DNA from 4 places in the Bacillus paranthracis genome. Region 1 is predicted to be linked to each of the others. Evidence: riboswitches for the same ligand, from Rfam matches in the RefSeq annotation. Region 1 holds a riboswitch; each other region holds the start of a gene.
What was found. A riboswitch is a leader RNA that binds a small molecule or an ion and turns the genes downstream of it on or off. The one in region 1 is predicted to bind S-adenosylmethionine.

Region 1 (4,183 bases):
TTTCATTCCACCAGCGTTTAATTGCTCCTCTGGTACGGTTATAACTTCTCCTGTATTAGGGTTTTTTACCTCACCAGCAACTTTACCATCCACAGTATACACTACAACATCTGTACCGGAAATATTCATTTCAGAACGAGAATTCTTTGTCTTTGGCTCTAATTGCATCTTAGCCTTTAATATATCCATCTCTGTTCCCTCAGCTTTTACCCCTACACCATATGTCATCGTTACATGTTCTTCATTTTTAAAAGCTTCATTCGTTTTCTTGAAAACATCTTTCGCCGTTAATTCCTTTTCTTTTTGAACGGATTCTTTTTTCGGCTCATCCGTCTTTGCTGTTTTCTCATTACTACATCCTACCCCTAGACTGATTGCAAGCACTAAACTTGAAATAAAAATAATTTTTTTCATAATTCCGCCCCCCTTTCCCAAAATAATATCATCTCTTTTCCTATGAAATCTATATAAATTTCAATCTATATTCGCTATATAGCGACATGTTTAATGAAGAGTTTAAATATGATGTAAATAACGACAACTCATTTCAGGAGGTCATTATGAAGGCGATCATTTGCACACAGTATGGACCACCTAACGTTCTTCAGCTTCAAAATATAGAGAAACCTATACCTAAAAAGAACGAAGTATTAGTCAAGATTCACGCAACGAGTGTAACGACTGGAGATTGTAGAATACGTGGGTTTAATAGCCCTCTCTTATTTTGGATTCCTATGCGAATCATATTAGGTTTTAGAAAACCGAGAAAGCCTATACTCGGTGTAGAGTTATCCGGCGAAATCGAAGAAATAGGAACAGATGTAACTCAATTTAAAAAAGGAGATCAAATTTTTGCATTAACAGAGCTTAATGTCGGTGGTTATGCAGAATATACATGTGTACATGAAAGTGGATTAGTAGCATTAAAACCTACCAATGTAACGTATGAGGAAGCAGCAGTTATTCCCTTTGGCGCAACTTCGGCACTACACTTCCTAAGAAAGGCCCGTATAAAAAGGGGGCAACAAGTACTAATATATGGCGCATCTGGATCAGTAGGAACAGCTGCCGTACAACTTGCTAAATATTTCGGCGCAACCGTTACAGCTGTTTGTAGTCATTCAAATTTTGAACTCGTGCAATCTTTAGGGGCCGACAAAGTAATCGATTATACGAAAGAAGATTTTACTAAGCAGGGGGAATACTATGATGTTATATTTGATGCAGTTGGAAAATATAAAAAATCCCTTTGTAAACAAGTATTAACACCTAATGGAATATATGTATCTGTTAATGGAATGATGGCAAAGGTAAGTAAAGAAGATATGTTTCTACTAAAAAAACTAACTGAAACAGAAAATTTAAAGCCTGTTATTGATAGAACTTACCGATTAGAAGAAATTGCTGAAGCTCATATATATGTAGAAAAAGGGCATAAAAAGGGGAACGTTTCGATTACCTTAAAATAAAATATATTCAGAAAATAACATTGACAATTCTTTTTGTAAGATTTACTATTAATACCATATTAAAAAAACTACATACACATACTCTTATCAAGAGTGGCGGAGGGACTGGCCCGATGATGCCCGGCAACCGAGCTTATAACGTATAAGCTAAGGTGCTAATTCCTGCAAAACGAGTTCTCGTTTTGGAAGATAAGAGAGGAATCTATTTTGTCTATTCGGCACCTCTCTTATTTTTGAGAGGTGCTTTTTATTTTGGAACGTATATTTAAGGGGGAATTATAGATGAAGAAAGTATTATTAAGCATTGTAAGTGGGGCTGTATTATTATTAAGCGCATGTAGCGGGAGTTCAGATAAAGAAGTAAAAGCGTTAGATGAGAAAAAGATTACTGTCGGTGTAACAGGAGGGCCACATGAACAAATTTTTGAAAAGGTAAAAGAAGTAGCAGCGAAAGACGGTCTCGAAATTGATATAAAAGTATTTAATGATTATGTAGCACCGAACGTATCCCTCGATGAAAAAAGCCTTGATGTAAATAGCTATCAAACAAAATCATATTTAGACGTATTTAAAGCTGAACGTAATATGAAATTAACTGAAGTATTTTCAACAGTAACATTCCCTATGGGCGTATATTCAAAAAGCTTAAAGGATGTAAAAGAATTAAAAGAGGGCGATGCAATTGCTGTACCAAATGATCCAACGAATGAACTTCGAGCTTTAAAACTATTTGAAAAAGCAGGGGTTTTAAAAGTGGATCCAAAAGCGACAGAAAAAGCGACTGCAAAAGATGTAATTGAAAATCCAAAAAATTTAAAGATCGTTGAATTAGAGGCATCTCAATTACCAACACAACTAAGTGAAGTGAAAGCAGCTGCCATTAATACAAACTTTGCATTAGGTGCAAAATTAAGCCCTGCGAAAGATTCTATCTTCCGCGAAGGAAAAGATTCACCATATGTAAACTGGGTCGTTGTTCGTACTGAAAATAAAGATGATGCTGTTGTAAATAAATTAAAGAAAGCTTATCAATCTAAAGAAGTAAAAGAATTTATCGATAAAAAATTTGATGGTTCTGTTTTACCGTCTTGGTAGGAGCTGACAATAATGATTGAATTAAAAAATGTATCCAAAGTATTTACAACAAAAAAGGGGAATGTGGAAGCTCTTAAGTCTACTTCCCTCCAAGTAAAAAAGGGCGAAGTATTTGGAATCATTGGATATAGCGGCGCTGGCAAAAGTACATTAATTCGCTGTGTAAATTTATTAGAAAAACCAACAACAGGAAATATTATTGTAAACGAGCAAGATTTAACAACACTGTCTACAAAAGAACTAGCAAAAGCGAGACAAAAAATCGGGATGATTTTTCAAGGGTTCAATTTACTTAAAACCGTTACCGTCTATGAAAATATCGCACTACCTTTACGCCTTGCTGGCATTCCAAAAGTAGAAATTGAAAAAAGGGTAGAAAAGTATTTACGTATTGTCGATCTCTTTAATCGAAAAGACGCCTATCCAAGTGAACTTTCTGGTGGCCAGAAACAACGTGTAGCCATCGCGCGTGCACTATCACATGAACCGGAAGTGTTATTAAGTGATGAAGCAACGAGCGCTTTAGATCCAGAAACAACTGATTCTATTCTTGACCTATTATTAAAGATTAATGAGGAAATCGGGATTACAATTTTATTAATTACACATGAAATGAATGTCATCCAGCGTATATGCGACCGAGTTGCTGTTATGGAACATGGAGCAGTAGTTGAAAGCGGAACTGTGAAAGATATTTTTACAAACCCACAACATGTAACAACGAAGAAATTTGTAAATAGCGCATTTGCAGCGAAAATTCCAGAAGAGGTACAAAAAGAACTTCAAACTACTGGTGAAATTGTAACTCTTTCTTTTATAGGAAATTCTTCAGGAGAACCAGCATTAGCTGTCGCTACAAAACGATTCCAAGTATATCCGAATATTTTATCCGGTAATATTACTCAATTAAAACATGAAGCATACGGGAAACTTATCATCCATATGCAAGGGGAACAAAATGAAATCAACCGTGCTTTATCATTTTTACAAGAACAGGGAATCATCGTAGAAGGAGGTAGAACAGACCATGGAAAACAAGTCCTTTTTGGATGAATGGGGTAAAGTTATATGGGAGGCGACCATACAAACTTTTCAAATGACATCTATTTCATTACTCATCTCGATCCTTATTGCACTGCCACTTGGTGTCACACTTGTTTTAACGAGACCTGGTGGACAGCGAGAAAACAAAATCATTTATCCAATTCTTAATACAATTATTAATATCATTCGCTCTCTTCCATTTATCATCCTATTATTCTTCATTCTACCTTTTACAAAATTTCTAATGGGAACATCCATTGGTGTACAAGGTGTTATCGTACCGCTTGTCGTCTTCACTGCTCCCTATATCGCAAGATTGATGGAGACCGCATTATTAGAAGTCGATCGTGGTGTGATTGAAGCTTACCAAGCGATGGGCGTTTCTACTATAAAAATTATTTGGCACGTCATGGTGAAAGAAGCTCGTCCCTCCCTTGTACTTGGATTAACAATTGCAACGATTGGCTTAATCGGCGCAACAGCAATGGCTGGTCTTGTAGGCGCTGGTGGGCTAGGGGATTTAGCATATCGATTCGGACATTTACGCTATGAACCTGAAGTAATGTATGCAACTG
Region 2 (4,183 bases), 1.7 Mb from region 1:
ATCATATTCATTATTCAACATCATAAAAATTCTTATTCTAATAAAAAGTTCCAATTGATACCTTAAGGAAAGTTAATTAAAACTTTTTGTTATTTAATTACCTTATGTAAGTGATTGTAATATAGTCACTTACTTTAGTCAAGTAACTTTTAATAAAAAAATAAATCTCAAATTAAAAACATTTACTAAAATACAATTGAACACCAAATTACAGCCTTATTACTTGTATAATAAAATTAGAGAGGAAAATTCATATTTAGAAAGGATTCATTCATGAGCACGATAGAAAAGATTCAAACTTTTATTATTCTTTTTGCTGTTACATGCGGCATCATACTTGGACAATTTAATGTTATACATATGTATTCAGACAAATTTATTGTTCCCTTTTTATTTTTCATGCTATATGGATTATTCCTTAGCATCCCATTAAAAGAAATAAAAAACGGATTTCACAATTTAAAATTTGCTGGAACAAGTCTTACTATTAACTTTTTATGGACACCTTTACTCGCTTGGGGATTAGGAGCACTATTTCTTTCAGATCACCCAGCACTGTGGGTTGGATTTATAATGCTAATGGTTACTCCATGTACAGATTGGTACTTAATCTTTACTGAAATAGCAAAAGGTAATGTAGCACTTTCTACAGCGATTTTACCAGTAAATTTAATTTTGCAAGTACTACTACTTCCCATTTATTTATTTTTATTCGCTGGTGTTATGAAGACTGTAGCGGTTTCTGTTTTAGTAGAAAGTATTGTTATCGTAATCGTCTTACCATTTTTACTTGCACACGCTACAAAATTCATTATGAATAAACTGAAAAAAGCTGAAACGCTCGAGAATAAACTCATTCCATTTTTCAGCTCTGCCCAAATTGTATTTTTAAGTTTAGCAATCGTAGCGATGTTTGCATCACAAGGTAAATATTTACTACAAAATATGAATGTCGTTTTATTATTACTCATTCCTGTTCTATTGTTCTTCATCATTAATTTTGTACTAGGACAATTTATCGGGCACGTTATGCGCTTATCTTATAAAGATACAGTAAGTCTAAACTTAACAACGTTAGCAAGAAACTCACCTGTTGCTCTTGCTATTGCTGTGACTGCTTTCCCTGACGAGCCTCTTATTGCACTTGCACTCGTTATTGGACCGTTAATTGAACTGCCAGTACTTGCTTGTGTTTCACAGGTGTTGTTACTTATTAAGAAAAGACGGCAATATATATAATAAAAAACGTCCTATAGCAGGACGTTTTTTATTTTTGAAAAATCTCATACAACACTTATTTCTTATTTATCATTACAAATGAAATAACCGAAACTAGAAACGTAATAATACCAATTATAATAAATACAATAGAAGCTGAAATTGACTCTAAGGAATATCCCGTTATTGCAATTCCAACCGGGGTTGATACTAATAATAACGAATTTAAAAAACCAAAAAATCTTCCTTGCACTTCATTTGGAATTAACTTTCTATACAACACTCCAAAATATATATTACTTACCCCAAATGCAATTCCTGACAGAAAATAATAAACTGAAAATAATACCGGATTTAACGTCGTACCCATTGCAGCATTAAAAACCCCCATAATAGCTGTAAATATAAAAGCAGTCGTAATCGTTTTATATGTACGAATCTTTTTCGTAATAAATGCTCCTATTAAAATCCCTATCGGTGATGCCGCAAAAACTATACTATACCATCCCGTAGAAAGGTCCATTTCTCTAACAACTATTACTTGTAGCGAAAGCATACACGCCGCTCCAAGTAAATTAATAAGCGCAGCGCTCATAAGCAATGTTTTCAATGATTGATTACTATTAAATATGGAGAAACCCTCTTTAAAGTCTTCGTAAAAAGGCTTTTTCTTTTCTACTTTTAATTCACGTGGAAATTTAATTTTCATTAAAATTAAAAATGATATAAAAAATGTAATTGCATCTAACAAAAATACTCCATGAAAATTAAAAATACTAATTAAAAAGCTAGCCATTAAAGGAATAGCTACCGATATGGTTTGTATTGATATTTGCCTCAGCGTAATCGCCTGTTGAACATGCTTTTCTTCCACATATGTTACTAATGCTGCATTTGAAGCCGGAGTAAATAAAGCACTCCCAATTGAGCGTATTATAAGTAAAATTAGTAACGGAATGTATAGCATTTTATTATAAAATGCTATAACTGCAATTAAAATCATGACGATACATCTCATAACATCCGCAATTATCATAAGCTTTCTTCTCGACATTCGATCTGCTAACGTTCCTGTTACAGGTGCAAATAAAATCGCCGTCGTCGCAATTGCAACGTTTACTCCAGAAACAAGTAATGGAGAGTTCGTTAATTTCATTACCCATAACGGTAAAACGAGCGTAACCATAGAATTACCTATTAAAGAAATGCAACTTGCTAAGAAAAAATACGAAAAAATTTTATTGCTCCAAATACTTGTGCTATTCTCTTTTAAATCCTCAATTTCATTATTCACTGCATCCTCCATTTTCCTCTTGTATATTTTCTTTAATTCTTCCTCACCACCTTTCAAAACCTCTATTTAAATGAGAAAAAACCTTCTTCAAAATAAGAAGAAGGTTTACTTATAACCGCATCTTATCTATTAGGAATTTTAGATCCTACAGGATTTAGCACCTTTATATCACATAAGGTTGCTGAGGCTTCGAAGGGCCAGTCCCTCCACCTCTCTTAATAAGAAGTTTTTATTTAATTATCTAAATTCATTATATTTTACATCAAAATAATTTCAATATGTTTTTTTATACAGTTAAAAGAAGATGACATCTATCATCTTCTTTTAACAATTTTGTCGTTACGTTAACAAGACCTTTCTAATTAAAAATGATAGGAAACGTAAATATAACGAAAGCTGCCCAAAGTCCGTAAATTGGTAAATACTTCGTAACGGCATCTTGGATAGCTGTCGGTCCTGATTTGCTTTGCAAGAAACGCATATAGGAAAACATAATCCAAATTAAATTTGCCCAGATCAGTATGTTTACCCCTAAAACAGCAAGTCTATTAGGTGTAATCCCGTAAGAAGAAAGTCTGAATACAATGGCTGATAAAGCGACAGTGTCAATAATAAGCGCCAGAACAATTAAGGCAAAATTTATATAATCTGAAATGTTCTTTTTCTCATCCGAATCACTCTCAACGATAGAAAATATGGTAACGGCCAACACGCCAAGGAGTATTCCGTTGAAGGCCATTAAGAAATTGCGGTCCAAGAAAGGATTTTTCCCGACCCATATAACCGTTATAAGATAGATTAGCAACGTAATCAAGACAAGTGGACTAAAAATTTTAGATATGTATGGTGTAATATTTTTAGCAAGTTTAAGATTCATTGATACTAAATATGCAGCCACAATAGCAAGAGCAGCAGCACCAAATAACACAACATTACTAAAATAGAATTCTCCTATATCCAAGTCAACAAAGCTAAATAAACGCATGGTGAATACTGCTAGAATCATTCCGCTAACTGCCATGCTGGCGTAGAGAAGGGCATATTCCAAATTAAATTTAATATAAGCTAATCTTGTACTGCCTTTTGAATATTCATTTCCTGTAAACGCAAGTCCTACCAAGATCCATAAAAATATAGGAAGATGTAAATAAGCAAGGATAATACTGTCTTTATAATTTAATGGCAACGTATTAAGATATATCCCGGAAATTAGGAACAACGCTATAAGGGAATAAATAATACTTTTTTTCGGCGTATTATGGTAGACAAAATAAGCGACAATAAAGGGAATTACACCAAAAGCTAGGTTAATTGGAGCAATTGCTTCTTGTTCGACAAAGTAGAAAATGATTCTGGTGCTTATCCCGGCCAGAATAGCTAACATGCCCATAAATAAGAAACCTTTTTGAAACAACGACTTTTTTTCCGCATTTGCCGTCTCCTTGAAATGTAACCTTTCATACCAGGCAGCTAGCACCTGAGAATCAGAGTTTTCATCCCATGCTTGTGAGAATGACTTTTTAAAAGCTTTCGGGTCTTTTCTATACATTCTCTCCAACTCATGAGGGTTATCCATATTTTCGATAATCAAATTTTGATCGTTCATAGCTTTACCTCCTCTAATAAAAAACAGCTTTGTTCCCTTTCTATAAAAAGCATCTCACCGATTTA
Region 3 (4,183 bases), 910 kb from region 1:
CATGTTTAGCTGTTTCAGTTTTCGCAAGTTCACCGCTTAATGCTGCTTGAATCATTGCACGAGTGTAACCTAAGTTCATACGTTTACCAACGCCGTATTCGCCACCAGTCCAGCCAGTGTTTACTAAGAATACTTTCGCATCGTGTTTCTCAATTTTTTCACCAAGCATTTCAGCATAGCGAGATGCATCAAGTGGTAAGAATGGTGAACCGAAGCAAGTTGAGAATGTTGCTTGCGGAGATGTAACACCGCGCTCTGTTCCTGCTAGTTTACTAGTGTAACCACTTAAGAAGTGATACATAGCTTGTTCTTTTGATAACTTACTGATTGGAGGCAATACGCCAGATGCATCAGCAGTTAAGAAGATAATTGTATTTGGGTGTCCTGCAACACTTGGCAGTACGATATTGTCAATCGCATGCATAGGGTATGCAGCACGAGTATTTTCTGTTAAAGTAGTATCGTTATAGTCTGCGATACGCGTTTGGTCATTAATGATAACGTTTTCTAAAACAGATCCAAATGTGATTGCATCGAAAATTTGTGGTTCTTTCTCGTGAGAAAGGTTTACACATTTCGCGTAGCAACCGCCTTCAATATTGAATACACCGTTATCAGACCAACCGTGCTCATCATCACCGATTAATTTACGGTTTGGATCAGCAGATAATGTTGTTTTACCTGTTCCAGATAAACCGAAGAATAATGCTACATCGCCTTCTTCACCTACGTTTGCAGAGCAATGCATAGAAAGGATATCTTGTTCAGGTAATAAGAAGTTCATAATAGAGAAGATTGATTTTTTCATTTCTCCAGCGTATTCTGTACCACCAATTAGTACGATACGTTTTTCGAATGAAACCATAATGAATGCTTCAGAGTTTGTACCGTCAACAGCTGGATCAGCTTTGAAATTCGGTGCAGAAACAATTGTGAACTCTGATTCATGAGTTGTTAATTCTTCTTCAGTTGGACGAATGAATAGTTGATGTACAAATAAATTGTGCCATGCATATTCATTAATAACTTGAATTGGTAGGCGGTAATTGCGGTCAGCGCCTGCAAATCCTTTGAAGACGAATAACTCTTCTTTCTCTTTTAAGTATTCTAAAACTTTCGTATATAATTTATTAAAATGTTCTTCAGAAATCGGTTGGTTCACTGCTCCCCAAGCAATTTTGTCAGCAACCGATGCTTCTTTCACAATAAATTTATCTTTAGGAGAACGTCCTGTATATTTTCCAGTTGAAGCAGAAACGGCACCAGTCGAAGTTAATTTCCCTTCATTTCGCATTAATACTTTTTCCACTAATTGCGGAACACTTAGTTGAATCTGTGCATTGCTTCCGTTCAATAATTCGTGTAAACCAATTTGGACATTCACAGTACTCATATTTATATACCATCCTTTTCATTTAATGAAATATTTCTCGTAATCCCCAATAAGAGTATAACACAATTATATAAATAATGTATACTATTTATTTCTTTTTGTTTGTGTGAATACATTATTTCCTTATTAATATTTCATTTTAGGCGCATTGAGAAAAACTTTCACGAAAATGTGAATATTAATTGACAAATGAATATCATTTCTTTAGTATAGGTTGGGACGGATACTCTCTTATCCCGAGCTGGCGGAGGGACAGGCCCGATGAAGCCCAGCAACCTCACTTGTATTGGTAAACACAAGTGAATAGGTGCTAAAACCTGTGCGAGGCTACAGGTCTCGAACGATAAGAGCGAAGGGCAAAAAGCAGTATGCAAGTAGCAAATTAAACCTTTCCTCTCTATTATGTAGGAAAGGTTTTTCTGTATGCTTGTGTGGGAGAATAAATGTATGTCGCAATCTGTGGCAAATTAAGGATGAGTTCCGTACAATATATACAATTACTGTAGGGAGGTTTACCACATGACAAAAAAACGTCATCTGTTCACATCTGAGTCTGTAACTGAAGGACATCCAGATAAAATTTGTGACCAAATTTCTGATTCAATTTTAGATGCGATCTTATCAAAAGACGCAAATGCACGTGTAGCTTGTGAAACAACTGTAACAACTGGTTTAGTATTGGTAGCGGGGGAAATTACGACTTCTACTTACGTAGATATTCCAAAAATCGTTCGTGAAACAATTCAAGGCATTGGTTACACACGCGCAAAATACGGATTCGATGCAGAAACTTGTGCAGTTTTAACATCTATCGATGAGCAATCTGCTGACATCGCTATGGGTGTTGACCAAGCGCTAGAAGCACGCGAAGGTCAAATGACTGACGCTGAGATTGAGGCAATTGGTGCAGGAGACCAAGGTTTAATGTTTGGTTTCGCATGTAATGAAACACAAGAGTTAATGCCACTTCCAATCTCGCTTGCTCACAAATTAGCTCGCCGTTTAACTGAAGTACGTAAAAATGATACATTATCATACCTACGTCCGGATGGAAAAACGCAAGTTACAGTTGAGTATGATGAAAATGGTAAACCAGTACGTGTTGATACTATCGTAATTTCTACACAACATCACCCAGATGTTACATGGGAAGAAATCGATCGCGACTTAAAAGAGCACGTAATTAAAGCTGTAGTACCAGCAGAATTAATCGATGGAGAAACGAAATTCTTCATTAACCCAACTGGCCGCTTCGTAATTGGTGGACCACAAGGTGATGCTGGTTTAACAGGACGTAAAATCATCGTTGATACTTACGGTGGATACGCTCGCCATGGTGGCGGTGCATTCTCTGGTAAAGATGCAACGAAAGTTGACCGTTCTGCAGCATATGCAGCTCGTTATGTTGCGAAAAACATCGTAGCAGCTGGTCTTGCTGAAAAAGCAGAAGTACAACTTGCATACGCAATCGGTGTAGCACAACCAGTATCAATTTCAGTTGATACATTCGGCACTGGTAAAGTATCTGAAGACGTATTAGTAGAACTAGTTCGTAACAACTTCGATCTTCGCCCAGCTGGTATTATTAAAATGCTAGACTTACGTCGCCCAATTTACAAACAAACTGCAGCTTACGGCCACTTCGGACGTACTGATGTAGATCTATCATGGGAACGTACAGACAAAGCTGCAGCTTTAAAAGAGCAAGCTGGTCTATAATATATGAAAAAAAGCTTTGCGCAGTGAGCGCAAAGCTTTTTTTATATATAATTACGTTGGAATAAAGCGAAGAATTCAATATCATGCCAAGTGCCATTGCGGAATATAGCTTCTTTACAAGTTCCTTCATGTTGAAAACCGAGCGATTTATATAATTTAATTGCTCTATCGTTAAAAGAAAATACTCGTAAAGAAAGGCGATGTAAATTTAATTCTAAAAATGCATAATCCAATAATAAGATGAAAGCTTCCTTCCCATAACCTTGCCCCCAGTAACTCTTGTTACCAATATCAATAATACATTCAGCGTTTCGATTATACGAATCAATATGAATTAAAGAAGTAATACCAATTGAAAGATGCGTAGCTTTTTCTTCAATGATATAGCTCTTAGAGTTCGGAGAATGAATAAATTGCTGGCAAAGTTTTTCTGTGTCTTGAAGGGAATATTTATCAAGAGTGAGAGTAGTTGAACTCATAACGTCCATATCATTATGCCATTTATAATATGTTAGAATATCATCTTCGGAAAACTTTCGTAACTGGATACGGTTTGATTCAAACAATGTAAGTCCCCCTTTTGTATTTACTATTTTTTGTTCATTATTTCAACACAAGAGCTACAATAAATCTCTCCTTCTAGCTCAATATACTTTTTCATATTCGTCATGCCATTTGCCGGAAGCGGCATATGAATCCATGCTTTTTCATATGTTTGTATTTCTTTTTGGCATGATTTACAAACAGTTGGCTTTTTTTGAAACATGTGAAATTAACTTTTCATTTGACGTGCTTTGCCCGCACAAAATGCACTGCTTAGTAAAAATAGCGTGGCGCATATAATACTTACTAATGTAGCGTATGGAATTGCGCCTTTTAGAGAAAAGCCGACAGTGATGGAAGCGATAAATAAGAGGATGAATGTTGTTGTTAATTTTTTGTATAGTTCCATAATAGGTAGACCTCCAATTTATTTTTTAGTACAAGTTTTAAAATTGAATTCTATGTATGTAGAAAATATAAAGAGTAGCTAAAGGTGTGTAGTCTAAGGAGTATAAGAAAGTACACTTT
Region 4 (4,183 bases), 1.4 Mb from region 1:
CACATATTTAACAAGATGTTCTGTAATTTCATATTTTAAAAATGGTGTAATAAGATAAATGCCGTTAAAGTATTTCATCGCCGCATCGATTAATTCTTGAGAAATACGAATCCCTTCCTCAATTGCTGCCTCTTTCGTTTCATGTCCATCCATTCTCTCTCTTACTGCTTCAGGTAAAGTAATACCTGGCACCTCAAAATGAAGAAAATCTGCATTCCGTTTACTTATTAATGGCATAATCCCAATAAAAATAGGTTGTTCTAAATGCTTTGTCGCTTCATACACTTCTTCAATTAACGCGATATCATAGATTGGCTGCGTTAAGAAATATTCTGCTCCAGCATCTATTTTCCGTTCCATTCGCTTAACCGCTGCTTTTAAATGTCTTACATGCGGGTTAAATGCACCGCCCACAGAAAACCTTGTTGCCGGTCCAATGGATTTCCCTAAAACGGAACGCCCATCGTTCATTTCTTTAATCATTTTAATGAGCTCGATAGAGGACAAATCATATACAGAAGTGGCACCTGGAAAATCACCAACGCGCGCTGGATCTCCAGTTAAAGCTAACACTTCTTCCATGCCTAACGCTGATAATCCTAGTAAATGAGATTGTAGTCCGATGACGTTATGGTCTCTACATGTTAAGTGCGTCAATACCGGAATATCATGCTTCGTTAATAATGCTCCCATTGCCATATTCGAGATACGGGGCGATGCTAATGAATTATCTGCTAGAGTAATAGCATCTGCTCCAGCTCTTTTCAATGCTCTTGCGCCTTCAAAAAACCGCTGCGTATCTAACGTTTTTGGTGGATCTAATTCCACTACTACGGTCGTTTGTTTTTTTGCTTTCTCTGCTAAAGTGACATGAGCTTTTGAACGTTTCTCATGTGTATGAACTACTTTCGGTCTTTGAACCGTATCCTTTTCTATTACAGGCGTAACATTTAGAGTAGCACGTTTCATACTTTCAATATGCTCTGGAGTCGTGCCACAACAACCGCCCAATAACCGAATACCTTGCTCAATAAATTTCGGTGTCATCGCTTCAAAATAAGCTGGACTTCCCTCATATACGTATCGTCCCTCTACATAATTTGGGAGACCTGCATTTGGATATGCTGACAAGTAACCATTTTTCGGAATCGATATCATTTTAAAAGCTTCCGTCATATGAAGTGGCCCTAGTTGGCAGTTCAATCCAACAACATTTGCACCGTAATCTAAAAGTTGTTTTAATATTTCATTTACATCATTTCCATTTTGAGTCGTACCCGCCTCATGTAACGCCAATTGCGCTACAATTGGAATATTTGTTTCTTTTCGTAACACCTGGACAGCATGAAGTAATTCAAACTCATCATAAAAAGTCTCTAATAGCAGTCCATCAACCTGTTCTTCTAATAATGCACTTGCCTGTTCCAGTAACATAAATTCTCGCTCCATATCAGTTGTCGTAACCGCCCCGATATGTTTCATACCACCAATTGTGCCTAAAATTGCATTTCTGTCTGTAACAGATGCTTTCGCCAATTTTACTGCCGCTCTATTAATTTCAGTAACTTGATTTTCTAATCCATACATACGTAATTTCGCTTCATTTGCTCCGTACGTATTTGTTTGAATCACATCTGCCCCAGCCGCTACATATTGCTTATGAATCGATATAATTAAATCTGGATCAGATATATTCAATTCTTCAAAACTACTTTGCAAACCATGTGAATGTAATAACGTCCCAACCGCACCATCACCTATTACAATTCCTTTTGATAATAAATCTAGTAATTTCACAAATCTCCCTCATTTCTATCAATATAAAAACCCCCCTCTTCACTTTGAAGAGGGGGACATAATCGATCCTCCTCTTATTATGCAAAACATTCGTTTTGCAGGTATTAGCACCGTTTCAAACATTTCGTTTGAAGGTTGCCGGGTTTCACAGGGCCTTTCCCTCCACCGCTCTCAATAAGAGTTTGTCTTTATTATTTTATTTATGTAGCTAAAAGGAAATGCGTTCCCCTTTTAACAATGTTTGTTAATTTTTTTATAAATTTAGCACGCACAAATACAAAAGTCAATGACACTTGCGGAAAAATAAAAATTATTTAAAATAAAGTTGCAATTCAATTATCTTTTGTTGTAAAGTTAAAAACATAATAAAATTTCATACGAACATTCTTATCTAGAGAGGTAGAGGGACTGGCCCTATGACGCCTCAGCAACCATTAACATTTGTTAATAAGGTGCTAATTCCAGCAAATTGTGAAAGATTTGACAGATGAGAAGAAGACTCTATTCAAACCGAAAGCCTTCTTCTTAGAAGGCTTTTTTATTTTATATTCAACTAATGGTTCAATTTAAAAAGGAGGAATTTTCACATGTCAACTATCGAAACAAAATTAGCGCAAATCGGAAACCGGAGTGAAACTACAACAGGAACTGTTAATCCACCTGTTTATTTTTCAACTGCTTATCGTCACGAAGGAATCGGTAAATCTACTGGATTTGATTATTCACGAACTGGAAATCCAACGCGCGGCCTATTAGAACAGGCAATCGCAGACTTAGAGTGCGGCGAACAAGGTTATGCCTGTAGTTCAGGGATGGCAGCCGTTCTTCTTGTCCTTTCCCTATTCCGCTCTGGAGACGAACTTATTGTTTCTGAAGATTTATACGGTGGCACTTATCGATTATTTTCTGAGCACGAAAAAAAGTGGAACGTTCGATGTAGATACGTAAATACACAATCTATTAAACAAATTGAGCAAGCCATCACAACGAAAACGAAGGCTATTTTCATAGAAACTCCAACTAATCCATTAATGCAAGTTACCGATATTGCCGCTGTTGCAACTGTAGCGAAAAGACACGGACTACTTCTTATTGTAGACAACACATTCTACACACCTTATATACAGCAGCCATTAACAGAAGGTGCCGATATCGTACTTCATAGTGCAACGAAATATTTAGGTGGTCATAACGATGTACTAAGCGGACTTGTCGTTGCAAAAGGAAAGGAACTTTGTGAGGAAATCGCTCATTATCATAATGCCTCTGGTGCGGTCTTAAGTCCATTTGACTCATGGCTATTAATCCGTGGTATGAAAACGTTAGCGCTTCGCATGAGACAACATGAAGAAAATGCAAAAGCAGTTGTTGCTTATTTAAATAATGAGGATGGGGTAACAGATGTATTTTATCCTGGAAGAGGCGGCATGATCTCGTTTCGTCTGAAAGATGAAACATGGATTAATCCATTCTTACAATCTTTATCCTTAATTACATTTGCCGAAAGTCTCGGTGGTGTTGAAAGTTTAATGACATATCCAGCAACACAAACACACGCTGATATTCCTGAAGAAATTAGAACAGCAAACGGTGTATGTAATCGTCTTCTTCGATTTTCCGTTGGTATTGAAAATAGTAACGATTTAATTCAAGACTTACAGCAAGCCATTAAACTTGTAAAAGAAGGTGTAAGAATATGAGTTATTCTATAGATACACTCTTACTGCACAACCAATATAAACATGACTCGCAAACAGGAGCTGTTAACGTTCCCATCTATAACACATCAACATTTCACCAATTTGATGTAGATACGTTCGGGAAATATGACTATAGCAGGTCAGGCAATCCAACTCGTGAAGCTCTTGAAGACATCATTGCTTTATTAGAAGGCGGAACAAAAGGATTTGCCTTCGCATCAGGAATTGCAGCGATTTCTACTGCATTCCTCCTCCTTTCACAAGGTGATCACGTACTCATTTCAGAAGACGTATACGGAGGAACTTATCGAATGATAACTGAAGTTCTCTCCCGTTACGGTGTTTCACATACATTTGTTGATATGACCAATTTAGAAGAAATAAAGCAAAACATTAAGCCAAATACAAAACTCTTTTATGTAGAAACACCTTCCAATCCACTTTTAAAAGTGACAGATATTCGTGCTGTTTCTAAACTTGCAAAATCTATTGGCGCCCTTACTTTTGTTGATAATACATTTTTGACACCACTATTCCAGAAACCACTTGACCTTGGCGCTGATGTCGTTCTTCATAGTGCCACAAAATTCATTGCCGGTCATAGTGATGTTACTGCCGGATTAGCAGTTGTAAAAGATACCGATCTCGCTCAAAAACTTGGCTTTTTACAAAATTCATTCGGCGCT

Region 2: it holds a riboswitch for S-adenosylmethionine, as region 1 does, so the genes downstream of both, NLJ82_RS09450 (MFS transporter) here and NLJ82_RS01045 (MetQ/NlpA family ABC transporter substrate-binding protein) in region 1, are expected to answer to the same signal.
Region 3: it holds a riboswitch for S-adenosylmethionine, as region 1 does, so the genes downstream of both, metK (methionine adenosyltransferase) here and NLJ82_RS01045 (MetQ/NlpA family ABC transporter substrate-binding protein) in region 1, are expected to answer to the same signal.
Region 4: it holds a riboswitch for S-adenosylmethionine, as region 1 does, so the genes downstream of both, NLJ82_RS20690 (bifunctional homocysteine S-methyltransferase/methylenetetrahydrofolate reductase) here and NLJ82_RS01045 (MetQ/NlpA family ABC transporter substrate-binding protein) in region 1, are expected to answer to the same signal.

The regions. Positions count from the first base shown of each region.
Region 1 covers NZ_CP101135.1:179,998-184,180, reverse strand. The annotation lists gene NLJ82_RS01055 (DUF6612 family protein) at 1-414, opposite strand, end outside; gene NLJ82_RS01050 (NAD(P)-dependent alcohol dehydrogenase) at 561-1,469, shown strand; SAM riboswitch class I at 1,551-1,665, shown strand; gene NLJ82_RS01045 (MetQ/NlpA family ABC transporter substrate-binding protein) at 1,752-2,564, shown strand; gene NLJ82_RS01040 (methionine ABC transporter ATP-binding protein) at 2,577-3,617, shown strand; gene NLJ82_RS01035 (methionine ABC transporter permease) at 3,592-4,183, shown strand, end outside.
Region 2 covers NZ_CP101135.1:1,856,919-1,861,101, reverse strand. The annotation lists gene NLJ82_RS09455 (arsenic resistance protein) at 274-1,239, shown strand; gene NLJ82_RS09450 (MFS transporter) at 1,295-2,524, opposite strand; SAM riboswitch class I at 2,632-2,737, opposite strand; gene NLJ82_RS09445 (DUF4153 domain-containing protein) at 2,871-4,118, opposite strand.
Region 3 covers NZ_CP101135.1:4,513,718-4,517,900, reverse strand. The annotation lists gene pckA (phosphoenolpyruvate carboxykinase (ATP)) at 1-1,393, opposite strand, end outside; SAM riboswitch class I at 1,622-1,743, shown strand; gene metK (methionine adenosyltransferase) at 1,913-3,112, shown strand; gene NLJ82_RS23375 (GNAT family N-acetyltransferase) at 3,154-3,678, opposite strand; gene NLJ82_RS23370 (hypothetical protein) at 3,702-3,878, opposite strand; gene NLJ82_RS23365 (hypothetical protein) at 3,885-4,064, opposite strand.
Region 4 covers NZ_CP101135.1:3,996,917-4,001,099, forward strand. The annotation lists gene NLJ82_RS20690 (bifunctional homocysteine S-methyltransferase/methylenetetrahydrofolate reductase) at 1-1,797, opposite strand, end outside; SAM riboswitch class I at 1,869-1,978, opposite strand; SAM riboswitch class I at 2,182-2,291, shown strand; gene metI (cystathionine gamma-synthase/O-acetylhomoserine thiolyase) at 2,385-3,497, shown strand; gene metC (cystathionine beta-lyase) at 3,494-4,183, shown strand, end outside.